2 regions of the Mesobacillus sp. AQ2 genome follow, and region 2 is predicted to be linked to the other one. Evidence: riboswitches for the same ligand, from Rfam matches in the RefSeq annotation. Region 2 holds a riboswitch; the other holds the start of a gene.

Region 1 (9,650 bases), 830 kb from region 2:
GATAAAAGGGACGTAAAGGAAGTATACCGAAACTACTTCGACCAGGTCGTGACCCTTGCGCAGTCTGACTTGTTTGATATTATTGGACATATTGATCTTGTGAAAATCTTTAACTATGTCCCCGAAGATGAAAGTTTTCTATTGGAACAGTATGACAGGGCGACAACAGCACTGGCGCAATCAAAGACTTGCGTCGAAATAAGTACTGCTGGATTACGGAAACCTACTCAAACATTGTATCCAGATAAAAGGCTATTGCAAATGTGCCTTGATAAAAAAATTCCGATCGTATTATCATCGGATGCCCATGTCCCTGAACATGTTGGCGCGGATTTTGATCAGGCTCTTGAGCTTGCGAAAGAGGCTGGCTACAAAGAGATCATGACTTTTTCAAAAGGAGAACGAAAAGCTTTTCCGCTGGGTTAAGCCTGATTGACAGACGAATAAAAAACAGGCCTCCAATTCAGATTCGAGGCCTGCTTCGTGTATTTAGAGAATGATGCTATTGATTGTTACGATATCTTGCAGTGACCCGAGCTTGGCGATCATATCATTCGAAAGCGGCTTGTCAAAGGATAGGACCATTATCGCTTCTCCGCCAGCTTCCTTTCTGCCAACCTGCATGGTTGCGATGTTCACATCATGGTCGCCAAGTATCCTTCCTACATGGCCGATTACACCAGGACGGTCCATATGCTGGATATATAGCAGGTTGCCTGATGGATGGAAATCAATGTTAAATCCATCGAGACTGACAATCCTTGGGCCGTAGTTTTCTATATAAGTTCCTCTCACTGTAAAATCATCTCCGTCTCCGCTTGCGGTGATGGTCACGGTGTTTGCATAGCCGAACGAGTTTCCGGTCACTTTTTCCCCGACCATGATTCCACGCTCTTTCGCGATATGAATCGCATTCACTTCATTCACATTCACATCAATTCGATTTTCGAAAAAACCTGAAAGTAGTGCTTTTGTCAAAAAGGAGGTTTCAAGTTCAGCAGCCGTCCCTGAATAGGTGGCTGTCAATTCATTTACGCCTTTGTTATGGCATTCAGATACGATTTTCCCCATTTCCTTTGCAAGCTGGTGGAAAGGCTGTATTTTTTCATAAATTTCTTTAGACATGGCCGGCAGATTAATTGAGTTGGCAACAGGATTATTTTCAAAAAAAGTCCTGATTTCCCTGGCAACCTGAGTAGCGACATTCAACTGTGCTTCTTTCGTTGAGGCGCCAAGGTGTGGGGTGACAATGACGGAATCAAATTTAAGTAAAGGGTGTTCCCCTGGGGGTTCGACTTCGAAAACATCGAGGGCAGCACCTGCTACGTGGCCTTTTTCGATAAAGTGGGCGAGGGCCATCTCATCGATGATTCCGCCTCTGGCGCAATTGAGGAGATAGACCCCTTTTTTCGTCTGGCTCAAAGTCCTTTCGTTAAGAAGCCCTTTTGTTTCTTTCGTCAAAGGAGTGTGGACGGAGATGATATCCGCTTCCTGAAGAACGTTGTCGAAAGTAGATAATTGTACTCCTAAGACATCTGCTCGTTCTTTCGTTAAAAATGGATCGTACACCTTAACGGACATGCCGAAAGCCCTTGCCCTTTTGGCAAGCTCGGATCCGATCCTTCCTAATCCGATGATTCCCAATGTTTTGCTGTGAAGTTCATTCCCGATAAACTGATTTCTTTTCCATTCCCCATTTTTTACGGTTGAGTGTGCCTGCGGGATATTCCTCATCAATGCAGACATCATCGCAAAAGTATGTTCAGCAGTGGAAATCGTATTGCCGTCTGGGGCGTTGACGACGACAATCCCTCTTTTCGTCGCTGCGGCAATATCAATATTATCAACACCGACACCTGCACGTCCGATGATTTTCAGTGAAGGCATGAAGTCGAGCAGCTCGGCCGTCACCTTTGTCGCACTTCTTACTAATAACGCGTCGACTTTTTCCAAACTGACAAGTCCGGAATCAATTCCCCCTGTGTACACTTCTGCCTGCTCCCACTCCAGCAATGGCTGCAAGCCTTGTTCTTTGATTGAATCAGCAGCTAACACTTGAAACATTTTTGCCCACTCCCTTATGTAAATAAAAATAATTTTCTGATTATTTTACAAGACGAATATTCTTTTGTCAAATCCTCTTAATGTTCTTGAATTCAATGTAAACGCTCCCATAAAAAGAAGTCACTATTGGGATTTAAGGTTGATTTTCCGAATTTTGCAGGCTTTTCCTAATCATATTCAGCCAGGAAGGAGTATAGGATTGATTTGGTGCGGACATAAAAACGTCACAAGCAAACATCTTCACAAAAATTCTTTTTTTCAGTATAATAAACATGTTAATTAAATATGGTCTATCTTCGGGGCAGGGTGAAATTCCCGATCGGCGGTAATGAGTATCTTCTCTAAGCCCGCGAGCCTTTTGAGGCAGGATTTGGTGCGATTCCAAAGCCGACAGTATAGTCTGGATGGGAGAAGATGGAGGTTCTGCAGACGTTCAAAAAATGCAGGTTTGAACGTTTATTAAGCATGCCTTAGTCAATTCTCCCTCAAGCATAAAACTTGGGGGATTTTATTTGTCTATGGGTATGTGAATGCTGAACCTTTCTTCTTTATGTGAGATGGATCTCTATAAGGAGAGAGGGAAATGAAAAAATTTAGTGTAAAAGCAATGGTTTCAATTGGAATGTTGAGCAGTATATCTTATGTTTTAATGCTGCTGAATTTTCCGCTGCCGCCGTTTCCAAAATTCTTGATGGTCGATTTCAGTGATATTCCTGCATTGATCGCTGCTTTGATCTTCGGTCCGGCAGCTGGTATTTTAGTAGAACTTATAAAGAATATCCTTGATTACTTCATGACAGGCAGTGAAACTGGAGTGCCAGTAGGCCATGCTGCCAACTTTGCTGCAGGAGTTTTATTCATTCTGCCAACTTACTATCTGTATCAGCGGGTAAAAACTAAAAAGGGAATGACATTTGCCTTAGTGGCAGGGACGATCAGCATGGCCATTCTGATGAGTGTCCTTAATTACTATGTATTCCTGCCTGCTTATACATTGTTCCTGAATATGCCGGCAATGTCTGGTCCAGAAACAAAACAGTTTATTGTGGCGGGTATCCTGCCTTTCAACTTTGTTAAAGGCCTGATGATGTCTATTGTGTTCATGCTAATGTTCACGAGAATGAAAACGTGGATCGAAAGACAGCAAAATTATAAGAGTGCCTAATTTTATAATTGACGATATAAAGCAACGGCCTGCACCGTTGCTTTTTTGGTGTTTTTTCCCAGACACAATAAAAAAATTCCCGCTTAGGAAGCGGGAATTTATGTATGGTCTTATTCGAACTTCGTTGCGTCTCCGTCGAATGGCTCGTCAGCAACCTTGATTGAGTCAGTCGGGCATCCTTCAAATGCATCCATCATGTCATCGATCAATACGTCTGGAATTTCAACGATACCTTCGTTGTCATCAAGTGTTACGAATGCGATGCCTTCATCGTCGTAATCATAGATATCTGGAGCAGCTGCACCGCAAGCTCCACATGCAATACAAGTTTCTTTGTCAACAATTGTGTACTTAGCCATGATATAATTCCTCCCAAGTGTTTAACAATAATATGCTGTTTTCACCAATATCAGTGAAAACGTATTCCTCATATCTATTGTAAAACTGTATCGCCAACATTTCAATAAAAAAAAGTATTGAGAATGCTTATCAGATAAGGCGTTGAATGGATTTTACGCTGAAAATAAAACATTCTGCTCGACATTTTCATGTTAAAATAATGGTATATTATTTTTCTGCTATAGCAGGACAGGAATTTTTTCCGTCAGCTTTGTTTATTATACCCAAAAAATGTGGCAGGCAAATGGATGGAAAAATGTTTTAAGCCATCAAAGCATTAATTTCAAGGGTGATAGTATGAGGATAACCTATTTGGAGTCTGTTATTTTGTCGATATTGAAAAGAATCAATGGTGAGAGGACGATTTATTCTGTGTTTCACCTTTTACAGGGCAAACGCTCATCACAGACTATCCAGGATGCTCATCTATATAAAATCACCCCGTATTTCTCTACATACTCTTCTGTTACCCGGGATGGACTGGAAAAAATGGTCGGAAGGCTGAAGCACAGCGGTTTGGTAGAGGAGATAGCAGAATCGAAAGTTAAATTAACGTCCGGAGGGGAAGAGGTACTTGAACAGCGTTTATCTCAATGTACTCTCCCGAAATTTTTAAATGGCTGGAAGTACCATCAGGTAACTGAGTCCTTCTGGGAAAGATTGACTCTGCTCATCCAGGTGAGTTCGAATCTGATCAATCAAGAACGATCCTATATCCCCATCAGGAATAAACCGGAAACACTTAGCTGGGTGAAGAGATATATCAGACAGCAAAATGAAGATCGCTATTTACTGGCTGAAAGGCTGTATGAAGAACTTATTTCAGCACTTGAGAATGAGGGGACCAGACCGGAATTGGTCGTGTTAAGGTTAACCGGTTTCAAGAAGATCGGCTTGACGATCATGCAGGCTTCTGAACGGACTGGCATAGAACCGGCTCATTATCATTATGAGTTTCTGAATTGTATGCATGCCATGTTCGACAAGATTACCGGTGACCCATACGTATATCCGCTTTTGAGTGGATTGTTGAATAAGGCAGAACGAGAGGTGCCATTGACGCTTTCAACCGACAAAACGTATAAATTTCTTAAAAGGGGCTACAGCCTTGATGAAATAGCCGCTGTCAGAAACCTTAAGCACAGCACGATCGAGGATCATATTGTAGAAATTGTGCTTACAATAAAGGAATTTGATATAGATCACTTTGTACCATCTGATAAAAAGGAAAGAATATTGATGGCTGCACAGCAAAATTCCGCAAAAAAACTGAAACAAATTAAAGAACGCGTGGCTGATGCCTCTTATTTTGAAATCAGGCTTGTTCTCGCTAAATATGGTGATGCCGAATGGAACTGAAACATTATCTGGCTAAATATTTTCATTTTACTGATTTCCGTCCGGGACAGCGTGAAACAATTGAAGCTGTCTTAGAGAAAAATCATACTATATCGATGCTGCCGACAGGTACAGGAAAGTCACTTTGCTATCAGTTACCAGGTTACCTGCTTGATGGTCCAGTTTTGGTTGTATCACCACTTCTGTCGCTGATGCAGGACCAGGTTGAGCAAATGATGGCCATGGGTGAAAAGAGAGTGATTGCCTTAAATTCCTTCTTATCTCCGCGGCAAAAGGCCCAGGGACTTGAGCAACTCGAAAAATTCAAATATATTTTCATATCTCCTGAAATGCTGGGGATTGATTCAATATTGGATCGGCTGATGAAGCTGTCTGTGTCCCTTTTTGTTGTGGATGAGGCCCACTGTATCTCACAGTGGGGTTATGATTTCAGGCCTGACTATCTTAAGCTTGGGGAATACCGCAAGAAGCTTGGACAACCGTTGACGCTTGCATTAACAGCCACTGCCACAAAGGAAGTTCGCAGAGATATTGCTGAAAAGCTTTGTCTTGAGGAATGGAATGAGATAGTCTATTCGGTGGACCGTCCATCTATTTCGCTCACTCTCGAACAAGCATCGTCATTCCAGGAAAAGCTGGAAAGGACAACCGAGCTGGTGAAATACCTAAAAGGGCCTGGGATCATCTACTTTTCAAGCAAGAAAGTGGCTGAACAAACAGCCGCACATTTGAGGGAGAAGGGCAGCAAGAATGTCATGGCTTATCACGGAGGACTTGATTCGGAAAGCCGGGTCCTGATCCAGCAGCAGTTCATCAATGGTCAGCTTGATGTGGTTTGTGCCACCAGCGCTTTTGGAATGGGCATCAATAAAGATAATGTACGGTATGTAATCCATTTTCACATGCCAATGCAAATCGAATCGTATCTTCAGGAAATCGGCAGAGCCGCAAGAGATGGTTTGGATTCCATCGCCGTTTTGCTGTATTCTCCAGGAGATGAACAGCTGGCGTACCAGCTCGCCGAAGCAGAACTTCCAGATCAGTACCAGGTGGAACGATTGTTCGGATTTTTAATTGAACATCAAATACCTTACCATGATTTGGACCATCGGGCCGAAGAGCTATCAATGATATGCGGATTCACGGAGATACAATGGAGGATTGTCGAAGAATACCTGTCCAGTCTTGGGAATGTAAATTATAAAGCCGATTCGGAAAATATGATTCAATTGATTGATAACCGTTTGTCTGTGAAAAAGCAGAAGATCCGGAGCATGCTTGAATGGATCCAGACAAAGGAATGCAAAAGAGCATTTATCCTGGAAACATTCAATGAACAACTGGCAGGAAAGCCTGAGAATTGCTGCAGCTGCTGTGGTATAAATATGGAGCATTATAAAGAAACCAAATCATCCATTGAACATGAGGAAACTGTGATGGATTGGAAGCGTGATTTGGCTTCAATTTTATTGATAAGTGAGCGGATAGAATGAAAGATCGGTATAAGGAAACCGTGGCGGGGCTTACTGAAAAGGAACTGCTTTTCCATCTTGCGGCTACTCAAATTTTACTATTAACGATTTCGTCCATTTTGGGTATGATAGTGTTTGATAGTATAAAAGAATTCACGGAATTATTCGTTTGGGATGATCAGAATATTTTGACGTACGGTTTAGGGGCAGGGGCGGCAGTTGTCGCGCTGGACGTCGTCCTTATGAAATATCTGCCGAAATCGTATTATGACGATGGTGGGCTGAACGAAAGAATATTCAGGAATAGAAGCGTCTCCCAGATCATGCTGATTGCAGCGGTGGTTGCTGCCAGTGAGGAAATACTCTTTCGGGGAGTCATCCAGACAAATACAGGTCTGATCATTTCGAGCATCATTTTTGCAGTCGTTCATTACCGTTATTTGTTCAATTGGTTTTTGTTTACTAATATTATCTTATTGAGTTTCTTGATTGGCTTTATATATATGGTCACGCACAACCTGGCAGTGACCATTATCATGCATTTTGTTATTGATTTCATCTTAGGTTTGATCATAAAATTCAGAACTCATGCAGCAAATGGGGGTACAGGAAGTGAATAAGGAAAAACCGATCAGGGACCAGGCGGAGCGGCTGAGAAAAAGGGTAGAACGCAAGTCTGATAGTAAAGTTGAGAAAAAGGATGCACTGCCGCCAAGAAGTGAGATCCATAGACAAAAACAGAAAAAAACGAAAGTGAAAGTTAAATACCCGGTGATCAGGCTGATGGCATTATTTTTCATTTTGCTGCCCATTACCTTTTTCAGCATCCTTTCCTATCTGGATGGTGAAGGTGGACCCTTGAATAAAACGCTTGAACGGGCTGGCGTGGAAATGATCAATGTTGAGAGTAAAGAAGACTGGAAAGACATAAAACAGGAAGAAGAAGATGCGGCACCGGTGTTAGAAGAAGTTTCCGGACCAACAGATGAAATCGAGGCAGCAGCAGCTGCTGCGCCTTCACCTTCACCTGCATCTTCCAATAACAGCGACAAGGACTCAACAGACACTGGTGCGGGTGGAGAGAAGGAAACGGTGGAGGGACAAGCGGCAGCCACTCCTGATCATAAGGATGAACAGGCATCCCCGACGACCTCATCCAACTCTGATGAAGGAGAAACCGCAAGCGAAGAAACAATCCTCTATCATACAGTAAAACCGAGTGAAACTTTATTCAGGGTGGCGATGACCTATTATAAGTCCCAGGATGGGATTCCGATCATCCAGAAAGCGAACAACCTGAAGGGCAATGAAATCAAGGCAGGACAAGTTCTTAAAATACCGATTAAAAATTAGCCGGAGTGAAAACTTCCGGCATTTTTTATTTCCCAAACTGAAGTAATCCGAAGGCATGATTTTTTTTGCTGAACAACATAACTTCATGGACAAGTTCATAAAAATGTAATGAGGGGAGGGCTTGCCATGGAACAGGAAATCATGAATCTGGATGACCGTACAGATCCTGCGACTAAAAGGATGCTGCAAAATGTAATAGACCGGAAGAAAAAGTTCGAACGGTATAAATCAAGACATCTTTTATCCGTTTGGGCAACTATAGGGTTGATTTCGATTTATTTCTACTATCTTTATATAACGGTGATGAAGCCGTATTCTTATTCATTCGCCGAGATTTTTTCTGTTTATGTACAGAATTCTGCAAATCTATATTTCCTCATTTTTACGGTAGGAACCTACGGATTAATGATTCTGTTGAAGGAGAAACGTGAAAAGGCCGAGAAAGAATATCAGGCTTTACGATGTGAGATTGTTGACCGCAGCAAGGATTTATGGAAAAAAGAAGATGAATGGAAGAGCCGGCATATTGTATTCGATATGATGAAAAAGAAATATGATATTAATCTTTATCATGAAAACAAATAAGAAGCATCCAGTTCGGATGCTTCGGCGTTGTCTAGAAAACTTTCTTTTTGCCCTGGTCCTCCTTGATGATTTCCACTGCCTCACGGAAACGCTGGGAATGGATGATTTCACGTTCCCGAAGGTACCGCAACCCATCATTAAGGTCAGGGTCATCGCTCAAATTGATAATCCACTGGTAGGTTGCTCTCGCTTTTTCTTCTGCCGCTATATCCTCATATAAATCGGCGATAGGATCACCCTTTGCGGCGATATAGGATGCTGTCCAAGGTACTCCTGCAGCATTATGGTAAAAAATAGCACTATCATGATTCGCATAGTGGGCATCAAGTCCTGCCTGTTTCATCTGATCAGGGGTTGCATCCTTGGTCAATTTGTAAATCATAGTCGCAATCATTTCCAAATGGGCGAATTCTTCTGTGCCTATATCTGTCAATAATCCTATTACTTTATCAGGAATGGAATAACGCTGGTTCAGGTATCTGAGTGCCGCGGCCAATTCGCCGTCGGCCCCGCCATATTGTTCAACCAGAAATTTGGCGAGCATGGGGTTACAGGTGCTTACTTTTACGGGATATTGCAACTTCTTTTCATAAAGCCACATTTTCCTTACCCCCTCCTAAGTTGAATTTAAATTTGCCAAGGCCACGGACCTTCTGACCAGTTCCATGGATAACCGGAATAGCTGTTGCCATATTGCTGGAGAGGACCATACATGCTTTCAACAACCTTTTTCAATCTGCGCCTTTCTTTAGCGAACTGGTTGAACTGGTTGATGGCATCATAATCCTCAGGGTGGGTATCGAGATACAGGGTAAGTTCAACAAGAACAAAATCAACCGCCTGAAGTTCTTCCATCGCCGCATAAAATTCCTTCGGCAATTGTTTCATGAGTGGTCCTCCTCCGTTGGAGCCTCGTATGGTGAATACCAGGGATCATAGAACACCTTCCACAGGGTCCCTGTCCTCAATGCTTGCATTGGTGTGAACTGTTCAAGATTGGGCGGCTGGAAGCCCAGGAATAGATTCGGTGGTGTGGAATACGTTTTCGCCTTGATAGGCGGACAAGGATCGAAGGGACTGGCGTATGGGTACCAAACTCTTCTGTATGTTGACAAGCTAAGCCCTCCTCTATATAAACTTCATTTCATTTTATGAGCAAAGTTTCGTTTCATGTTAAATTTATATCTTCAAGAAGGGATTTTTAAAGATATGCAGAAATATATAAGGTATGGCAGTACTTTAAATTTGAGGTG
Region 2 (9,650 bases):
GGCTGAAGAATCACCGAATTCGATGACATCCGCCGCCTTGGCTGCCTCGATTTTAATAACCGCCAAATCAGTTAACGCGTCTGCTCCGACCACTTGCGCATCAACCTTCTCGCCATTATACAGGGAAACCTCCACCTTGGATGCACCCTCAATGACATGGTTATTCGTAACGATAAAGGCATTATTCCCTTCTTTCTTGAAAATCACCCCAGAACCAGAACCGGTTTCAACATTGCCCTGGCTGCGGGAAAAAGGATTGCTTTGCTGCTGAATATTGGTGATACCGACAATCGATTTAGAGGAATCCTCAATGATATCGGCAATCGATCCTGAGCTTTTTGCAGATGTAGGGGTCGTCACAATATTTGAACTGCTTTCTGCTGCTGTTTCCGTCTGGGCCTGCTCCTTTTGCCCAGCATCTGTTTCGGTAAAATTAACAGCCGCAAGCGTTATAGCCGAACCGACCACTCCAGCCATGACAGTTGATAAAATGCTTTTGAACTTATTGGACTTTTTGACCGGTTCCGATACAGGGTACCGGGGTTGCTGATCATTGGCCGGTTTGGGTTCATGGTACCGGGACTCCTGCTCGTTGACCGATTTCGATTCATGGTAGCGGGATCCCTGCTCCTTGACCGCTACCGATTCATGATACTTGGATTGCTGCTCCTTGACCGGTTCCGGTTCATGGTACCGGGATTCCTGCTCGTTGACTGGTTCCGATTCATCATAACGGGATTGCTGCTCAAACTCTTTCATGGTATTTCCTCCTCGTTTGTTAACTTGTTTTCATCATAACCAGAAATTATGAACAAATTATTAACAAACTAAGGCGAGGATTTTAAAAGTTTGGGAAGACTTTGCTAGTCGTGGCCACATAAAAAAGCTGCAGACATGGTAGCCTGCAGCTTCTTTAAAAGATTACATTTCAATATTTTTCATCAAATTTGCCATTTCGATTGCCGAAGCCGCTGCGTCCCAGCCTTTATTGCCTGCTTTCGTTCCGGCGCGTTCAATTGCCTGCTCGATTGTATCGGTCGTCAGGACACCGAAGATGACAGGGACTCCTGAGTTCATCGCCGCGGCTGATACCCCTTTGGCAGCTTCATTGCAAACATAGTCAAAATGCGGAGTGGAGCCCCGGATGACGGTTCCTAAAGTGATGACTGCATCATATTTATTGCTCTTTGCCATTTTTTGCGCTACCAATGGAATTTCGAATGCACCAGGAACCCAGGCAACATCGACATTGCTTTCGTCCACACCATGTCTCTTCAGTGCATCCTGTGCACCGCCCAAAAGCTTGCTTGTAATGAACTCGTTGAATCGGCCAACAACGATTCCGATTTTAAGACCCGTTCCTACTAAATTACCTTCAAAAGTTCTATTCATGACTATTCCTCCATTTATAGATGTTATTTAGTTTTTTTCCGATTTAAAATTTTAGTAAATGACCTAATTTACTATATTTTGTTTTTAAGTAGTTTTCGTTTTCTTCCCTTGCTGGCATCTGGATAGGCACCCGGTCGACGACTTCAAGGCCATAACCCTTAAGTCCTCTTATTTTCCGCGGATTGTTCGTGAGCAGTTTCATTTGCTTGATGCCAAGGTCTTTTAAAATCTGTGCTCCGATCCCGTATTCGCGAAGGTCAGCACCGAAGCCGAGTTTTTCATTGGCCTCTACAGTATCGTAGCCCTCTTCCTGCAGCTTATAGGCCCGCAGCTTATTCATCAGGCCAATGCCCCTGCCTTCCTGGCGCAAATACAAAAGGACGCCGCGCCCCTCTTCGTTTATCTGTGTTAATGCGGCATGCAGCTGCGGCCCGCAGTCACAGCGGTACGAACCGAATACATCTCCGGTCAGGCACTCAGAGTGGACCCTGACCAATACCGGCTCATCCGGGTCAATGTCACCTTTCACAAGGGCAATATGTTCCTTGTCATCCACGACGTTCGAATAACCGACAGCCTTGAACATCCCGAATTCAGTCGGGAGATTGATTTCAACCTCTCTTTGAATCAGATTGTCCTTACGGTTGCGGTATTGAATAAGATCCTTGATGGTGATCATTTTTAAATCGAACTGGTCAGCAATCTTGCGAAGCTGCGGCACTCGTGCCATGGTGCCGTCTTCATTCATGATTTCACAAATAACGCCAGCCGGCTTGGCGCCGCACATTTTTGCCAGATCAACCGCTGCCTCCGTATGGCCAGCCCGTCTTAACACGCCGCCTTTTTTGGCGACAAGCGGAAAGACGTGGCCCGGACGTTTAAAATCGGCAGCCTTAGACTCTGGATCAAGCATGCTGAGTACTGTTGCCGAGCGCTCAAACGCAGAAATCCCTGTTGTAGAGAACTTATGGTCGATACTAACGGTAAAGGCAGTACCATGCGGATCAGTGTTGCGAGAAACCATCGGTATCAGGTCAAGGCTTTGTGCCAGTTCTGTTTCAATTGGAACACAGATCAAACCCCGGCCATGCGTCGCCATGAAGTTGATGACATCCGGCGTTGCCTTCTCAGCCAGCGCGATAAAATCCCCTTCATTCTCCCTGTCCTCATCATCACAAACGATGACTACTTTGCCTTGCATGAGTTCATATATAGCCTCTTCAATCGGATCAAACATTTTCATCACCCTCACATAAACCCGTTATCCTCTAAGAATTGGGCTGTAATATTACTTCCTCTTTTTGAAGCTGCTGGAACCTGGTTACTCAAGAAGTGACCTACATATTTGCCGATCATGTCACATTCTATATTGACGATATCGCCTTTATCCTTGAAGCCAAGCACTGTGTCAGAAAGTGTCAGCGGTATCAGCGACAATGTCAGGCTGTCTTCCGATATCCCGAAAACAGTCAGGCTTGTACCATCAACTGCGACGGAGCCTTTCATGATTACGTATTTCAGCAATTCGGGATCAAGCTGGATTTCATAATACACTGCGTTTTCAACTTGGGTTTTCCCTTTGATGACCCCGACTCCATCCACATGGCCGGCAACAAAATGCCCGCCGAACCGGCCTCCGGCTGCCATCGCTCTTTCCAGGTTCACCTTTGAGCCTCTCCTGACGGTTTTAAGGCTCGAGGCTTTTACCGTCTCCGGCATCACATCTACCGAAAATCTGTTTTCTGTAAAAGACGTGACAGTGAGGCATACTCCGTTGACAGCAATACTGTCACCAAGATGGACATCTGTCAGGACTTTTTTCGCGTCAATTGTCAGCACAAAAGATTCCCCGCTGTGCTGGATATTTGCAACGGTCCCGATTTCCTCAATAATCCCTGTAAACATATTAACCTCCCTCTAGACCGGCTCAGCAATGATCCGGATATCCTGGCCGATTTGCTTTACATCAATGACCTTCAAGGGAACTGTTTCCTCCAGACGGGCAATGCCTTCGCCTCCGTATGCTGACGGGGCATTTCTGCCGCCGATCAGCTTTGGTGCAATATAGGTAATCACCCGCTGAAAAGCCTTCTCCCTTAAAAAACTGCCGTGGACTTCGGCACCGCCTTCAACATACAGTGAAGTAATGCCGCGCTCCCCCAGTTTTTCCAGCATTTCTTTAATTCCGACTTTCTCAGTCTCAAGCTTGATGATTTCGATGCCTTGTTCTTCAAATTGTTTTGCCCTTTCAGGCTCAGCACCCGCTCCTGTCACGATGATTGTCTTAGCTGCTTGATCATGGATCACCCCTGAATCGAAAGGGGTCCTGAGGGTGGAATCCAGAATCACCCGGATGGGATTTTTCCCGCCAGATTCAAGTCTGGTCGTAAGGCTTGGGTTATCTGTTATGACGGTGTTGACACCAACCAGAATGGCATCCTGTGTATGGCGGAAGTGATGGACATCCTTACGCGCTTCCTCCCCGGTGATCCATTTACTCTCCCCGGTCACTGTTGCGACTTTGCCATCAAGGCTTGTGGCTGACTTCAAGGTTACATATGGAAGCCCTGTGCTTATGTAATGAAAAAACACCTTATTAAGAGCAATAGCTTCTTCCTCCAATAATCCAACCTCTACCTCAATTCCCGACTCACGCATCTTTTTGATTCCTGCTCCGCCAACGAGCGGGTTAGGGTCAACCGAAGCCACAAACACCTTTTTGATGCCCGACTCTATGACAAGATTCGAACATGGCGGAGTCTTCCCGAAATGGCTGCACGGCTCAAGTGTCACGTAAAGACTCGCCCCATCCGCTTTCTCTCCTGCCATCCGGATGGCATGGACCTCGGCATGCGGCTCACCTGCCTTCAAATGCGCGCCCATGCCAACAACCTGCCCTTCTTTTACAACCACAGCGCCAACCTGAGGGTTCGGGGAGGTCTGACCTTCCGCTGCTTTTGCAAGATTGATGGCAAGGGCCATATAGTCCTGATTCTTCACTTTCATCCCTCCCTCTTTTAAAAAATATAAAAAGACCCCGAAACATAAGCGCTTCGGGGTCCTAAAAAAGACAATGTCAAACTAGAGGGTAAAAAAAGGGTATACTGCTCCCTTGTTTCTAATCCTCGTTTTTTCCTTCTCCCATCCAGACTTTAACTGTCGGCCCTGGAGTTTCACCAGATCCACCGCTTAACAAATGTTAACCGGGTCACGGACTAAGAAGCACATGCTTCATCACCGCCGGTTGGGAATTTCACCCGACCCCGAAGGAATATATTAAGTTAGTGACATTATACAGAACATGTTCATAAATAGAAAACAAAATGACCTTTTATTTTTTCATCAGTTTCTCAATCGTCGTCAACAGTTCATCGATCACTTCGTTATCACCTTCCTGAATCCGTTCAACGATACATGATTTCATATGGCCTTCAAGCAGCAGCTTAGCCACGCTGTTCAATGCCGCCTGAGTCGCAGAAATTTGTGTGATCACGTCATCACAATACGTATCTCTTTCAATAAGTCCTTTTATGCCGCGTATTTGTCCTTCTATCCGATTCAATCTCGTGACGAGATTCTTTTTCGTTTTTTCAGAATGGTGGCTTTTGCGCTCTGAAGAGCAGCAGCTGTCACCACATTCAGCCGGGTGTACTTCGGGCTCTAAAATGTCCATCTAAAAACCCCCTTTTACATCTTTAATTATATTTTATCATACCCCTACACAGTAAATAATCGCAAATTCACAATCAACTTTTACATATAAAACGTTTTAAAAGGGATAACTATTTTTAACGAATATATTAATAAAGTTTCTATTAAGCAAAAAAGTGGTGTGATGATGAAAAAGTTCCGGCTTCCTGCATCCATTAGCGAGAAAAAAGAAGTTCATTGCAGTGGATATGAAAAACTTAAAGCAATCTTTCAGCAGACTGCAGACTTTAAAGAGTCTGAATTTAAAAGAGGAAATTGCACATTGCGTTTTTGTTTCCTTGAAACCATGGTGTCGCCCGACAAATTCAAGGAACTATTATTGATTCCTTTATTGATGGAAGATTCGAAGATTACACCCGCTGAGCTTAAGTCGTTAAATGGTGCACCGGTGAATACACAAGAGGAAATGATCAGCGGCATCCTCAGCGGTGGATATGTTTTGTTCATATGCGAACGGGACGAAGCCTGGTTATTCACATTCCCTAAGGATATCCAACGTGCCATACAGGAACCGATAAATGAAGCAGTGGTTCGCGGCGCACATGATGGCTTCGTTGAAAAACTTGAAACAAATATCAGCCAGCTAAGGCTTAGAATTAAAAATCCAGAATTCACGGTTAACTACCATGAGTTAGGCGATAAGACAAAAACCAAAGTAGCTGTCATTTTTATGAAAGGGATTGCTGACCAGAAAATCGTTGATGAAGTTGAAAGAAGGCTTTCCTATATTTCGACTGACATGGTTTTAAGTCCAGGCTATATAGAGGAGTTCATTGAGGATGATCCATTCTCTTTGTTTCCACAGCTCATCAACACCGAGAGGCCGGACAGGGTGATCGCGAATCTGATGGAAGGCAGGATCACCATCATTGGTGATGGCAGTCCGACAGCCTTGATATTGCCAATTACTTTTTTTGCATTCTATCAGTCTTCGGATGATTATAACAGCCGGTGGATTCCTTCGTCATTCATCCGATTGCTCAGGTATGTCAGCTTTCTTATCGCCATCACATTGCCGGCCTTTTACATTGCGATTATTGCTTTTCACCTTGAAGTCATCCCTCATGAGTTAATTCTCCCATTAAAGGGATCTGTAGAAGGAATCCCATATCCTCCGCTTTTGGAGGCTTTCTTCATGGAGATAACGATTGAATTGATCAGGGAAGCTGGGATCAGGCTTCCGAGACCGATTGGACAAACCATCGGAATTGTTGGAGGTCTTGTCATTGGTGATGCCGTTGTAAGCGCAGGATTGATTTCTAATATCATGATTGTCATCGTCGCTGTCACTGCGATATCTGCGTTTGTCGTCCCTTCCAATGAAATGAGTACGACCGTCCGGCTGATCAGGTTTCCCCTAATGGTTGCGGCTTCAATATTAGGTTTCGTGGGACTGACTTTTGGCCTGATATTCGTCTTCATTAAACTGTGCAAGCTCGAATCTTTCGGAGTGCCATATTTTTCGCCATTGGCTCCATTGCAGGTCAAGGATCTTAAGGACACATTTTTGAGAATGCCTCTTTGGAAAATGGATGAGCGTCCGCGCAATTCACATGCGGTAAACACCAAGAGACAGCGGGACTCTAGAGGATGGAAAACAAATGAACCGAGATAAAGATACGATTACCCATCAGCAATTTTTCTTTTTGATCATCCAGACACAGTTGGGTGTAGGTGCCCTGTCTCTCCCATATGAAATGCATAAATCTGCGCAGTCAGATGGATGGATTTCGATACTTCTGGCCGGCCTTTTGCTTCAAGGGGTCTTATTAATGTATTTCATGCTTTTTAAAAAATTCAAGTCTAAAAACATCCTTGATATTTCAGCGTTTGTGTTAGGCAGGAAGATTGGTAAACTAATTTCTCTTTTCTATATGCTATATTTCATCAGTGTCGGGAGTCTGATTCTTGTGCTCTATGTCAGAATTATCGATCGCTGGATCCTTCCCTATACTCCAAATTGGGTAATCGGCGGTTTGCTTTTGCTGTCCGGAATCTATTTAAGTGTTGGCGGATTGAAAGTCCTGGCCCGTTTTTACACATTGGTCACACCGCTTATCCTTTTGCTCTTGCTGCTTGTTTCCTACACGTTGAAGGATGCGAACATTTATTATATGTTACCGATAGGACAGGCTGGCATCAAAGATATTGTCATTGGCAGTAAAGACGCGATCCTTTCCATGCTGGGGTTTGAAATCATCCTTCTCACTTTTCCAATGGTATCAGGAACGACACTTCAAAAATTCAAGGCAGTATCTTTTGCTAACCTGTTCAGTACCATACTTTATGCCTATGTGGTTATCATCAGTTTCATTTACTTCAGCCCGGCTGAAATAAAAATATTGCCAGAACCGCTTTTGTATATCTTAAAATCTTATACGTTCAAACTCATTGAACGAACGGATTTACTATTTCTGTCAATCTGGATATTCCTTGTATTCACTTCTTTCTGCAGTTACCTGTTTCTGGCCGCTGACTCAGCCGCTAAAATTTTTTATAAAAGGGATCGACGGAAACTTGTGTATTGTATGGCGCTTATCATTTATGGCTTTTCTTTTTTACCTGAAATTGACATCAAATATTTAGATATCATGAGTAGCAATATCCCGAAGGCCGGTTTTATTTTCATCCTTTTCCCTGCCTTTTTACTCACCGTTTCATTCCTGTTCAAAAAATCCGAGCATGGAGGTAAGGCCAATGACCCGAATTCTTAAAACAGGCATTCTTGCTATTGTCACCCTTCTGTTGCTTAGTGCCTGCTGGGATCAGCATTTATTGAAGGATGTAAAATTATTCATGGCGGCCAGCTTCGATTTGACTCCTGACGGAAAAATACTCGATGAGCTTACTTCCCCAATCATAAAAAAGAATCAAGAGGGAGGAGGGGTCAGCGGATATACCATCAGTTCTGGCCTCGGAAATACACCAAGAGAGGCACGGGCGGACATAGACAGAAAATCGGAAAAGGTCTTTGATGCATCCAAACTAAGGGTGTTAATCATAGGGAATGAGCTCGCAAAAAAGGATATCTATTCTGTACTTGATTTATTCTATCGGGATCCCAAGAGTGCTCTAAGCGCCAAAGTAGTCGTAGCCGAGGGGATGGGTAAGGATTTGCTGCGAATAAATATTGAAGAGGAGAAGGCCAGTTCATATTTCTATGATTTATTAGAGAGCCAGGAAATCGCTTCCCTCATTCCAGCCGAAAACATTCAATCGATCTGCGCGGAGATGTTTGATCCAGGAGAAGATTTCGTTTTGCCTTTCCTTCGTCCATCAGAAGACAGGAAAGCCGCCAGTGTTGAGGGTATCGCCTTATTTAACGATAGGAAATTCACTGGTCGGGTACTTACCGGGGACGAGGCGGTTATTTTCCTATTGCTTGACGGCAATTCAGGAAAGTCACCAAAATTCACAAAAAGAATATCTGAAGGTGAAAGTTTCAAGCCGCCACATTTTGTTTCTTTTACCGTAAAAAAAGCAAAGGAAACATTAGAGGTAAAAGTGAAGAACAATCGGGCTATTGCGAATATACATTTAAAGTTAAAAATTGATATCACCGACTACGTTAAGAACCATTTATACAATAAGCAGGAAATTACAAAATTGAACAATAAACTATCTGAGATGCTGACCAATGATGCAGCAGCCACTATTAAAACTCTTCAGGAAGCAAATAGTGATAGTTTAGGGATTGGCAGAAGACTGATTGCGCAATACCCCGACTATTGGAAGCATGTGGATTGGATAAAGGAATATCCAAACGTGGTCATAACTCCAAAAGTCGTTGTAGAAATTGTCGGACATGGAATCATAGAATAAACTTGATTTCAACCAAACAAAATACTCCTATTGAGCTTCCAAATCTAAAGAAGATCAATAAGGAGTATTTTTTAAGTTAAACCTGGCTATTTTCATTTCTATTTTGCAAAAGCAACAGCATCTCCCTTGAAATCCCGGCTGCGAACAGGCAGCCTACGAGAAGTGCCAATGTCCCGTACAACGGATCTGTCACCTTGGAAAAAATCAGTTGGACATAGAAGTAAAATCCTGCTCCGATGGCTACAATGAATAAAGTATTCCAAACGTATCGGTACATATTTTTCCTCCTCAACCTTCTATTAATTTAAACATTATCATAGACTCTACTAGTTGTTTATTGGGAAAATTCCTGTCGAAAACAGAAGAGTTATGAAGGGAATGAACGAAAAATTGAAACAAAAAACTACATTCATCGTCCTGTTCATGTTTATTAGCATTTTAGCCATCATTCCGCTTTTCTATACGGATGAACCTCCTGCACAGGCTGTTTCAACCAGTGTTGATCTGTCAGAGGAAATCAATGAATTCATTGAAAACGAACCGATTCTTGATGGTGCGCTGGCGGGTATCAGCATCAGGTCAGCAGATCACGGAAAGCTGCTGTATGAGCATAACGGAGAGATTCGAATGCAGCCGGCTTCTATACTGAAGATGTTCACTGCCGCCGCATCACTGTCAGTTTTAGGGGAAGATTATCGTTTTACAACCGAAGTTTTGACGACTGG

The links. A riboswitch is a leader RNA that binds a small molecule or an ion and turns the genes downstream of it on or off. The one in region 2 is predicted to bind FMN.
Region 1: another riboswitch for FMN. It lies ahead of QNH36_RS15875 (ECF transporter S component); the one in region 2 lies ahead of ribD (bifunctional diaminohydroxyphosphoribosylaminopyrimidine deaminase/5-amino-6-(5-phosphoribosylamino)uracil reductase RibD).

The regions. Positions count from the first base shown of each region.
Region 1 is NZ_CP126080.1:3,139,407-3,149,056, reverse strand. Features, by position in the region: gene QNH36_RS15885 (histidinol-phosphatase) at 1-426, shown strand, start outside; gene serA (phosphoglycerate dehydrogenase) at 490-2,064, opposite strand; FMN riboswitch at 2,353-2,484, shown strand; gene QNH36_RS15875 (ECF transporter S component) at 2,648-3,229, shown strand; gene QNH36_RS15870 (ferredoxin) at 3,340-3,588, opposite strand; gene QNH36_RS15865 (YpbB family protein) at 3,956-4,987, shown strand; gene QNH36_RS15860 (RecQ family ATP-dependent DNA helicase) at 4,978-6,480, shown strand; gene QNH36_RS15855 (CPBP family intramembrane glutamic endopeptidase) at 6,477-7,079, shown strand; gene QNH36_RS15850 (LysM peptidoglycan-binding domain-containing protein) at 7,072-7,812, shown strand; gene QNH36_RS15845 (YpbF family protein) at 7,939-8,397, shown strand; gene QNH36_RS15840 (manganese catalase family protein) at 8,429-8,998, opposite strand; gene QNH36_RS15835 (spore coat protein CotJB) at 9,025-9,285, opposite strand; gene QNH36_RS15830 (spore coat associated protein CotJA) at 9,282-9,512, opposite strand.
Region 2 is NZ_CP126080.1:3,966,489-3,976,138, forward strand. Features, by position in the region: gene QNH36_RS19955 (S1C family serine protease) at 1-759, opposite strand, end outside; gene ribH (6,7-dimethyl-8-ribityllumazine synthase) at 922-1,392, opposite strand; gene QNH36_RS19965 (bifunctional 3,4-dihydroxy-2-butanone-4-phosphate synthase/GTP cyclohydrolase II) at 1,436-2,629, opposite strand; gene ribE (riboflavin synthase) at 2,641-3,297, opposite strand; gene ribD (bifunctional diaminohydroxyphosphoribosylaminopyrimidine deaminase/5-amino-6-(5-phosphoribosylamino)uracil reductase RibD) at 3,310-4,392, opposite strand; FMN riboswitch at 4,522-4,667, opposite strand; gene QNH36_RS19980 (metal-sensitive transcriptional regulator) at 4,724-5,065, opposite strand; gene QNH36_RS19985 (spore germination protein) at 5,228-6,718, shown strand; gene QNH36_RS19990 (GerAB/ArcD/ProY family transporter) at 6,705-7,817, shown strand; gene QNH36_RS19995 (Ger(x)C family spore germination protein) at 7,801-8,925, shown strand; gene QNH36_RS20000 (hypothetical protein) at 9,002-9,202, opposite strand; gene dacB (D-alanyl-D-alanine carboxypeptidase/D-alanyl-D-alanine endopeptidase) at 9,316-9,650, shown strand, end outside.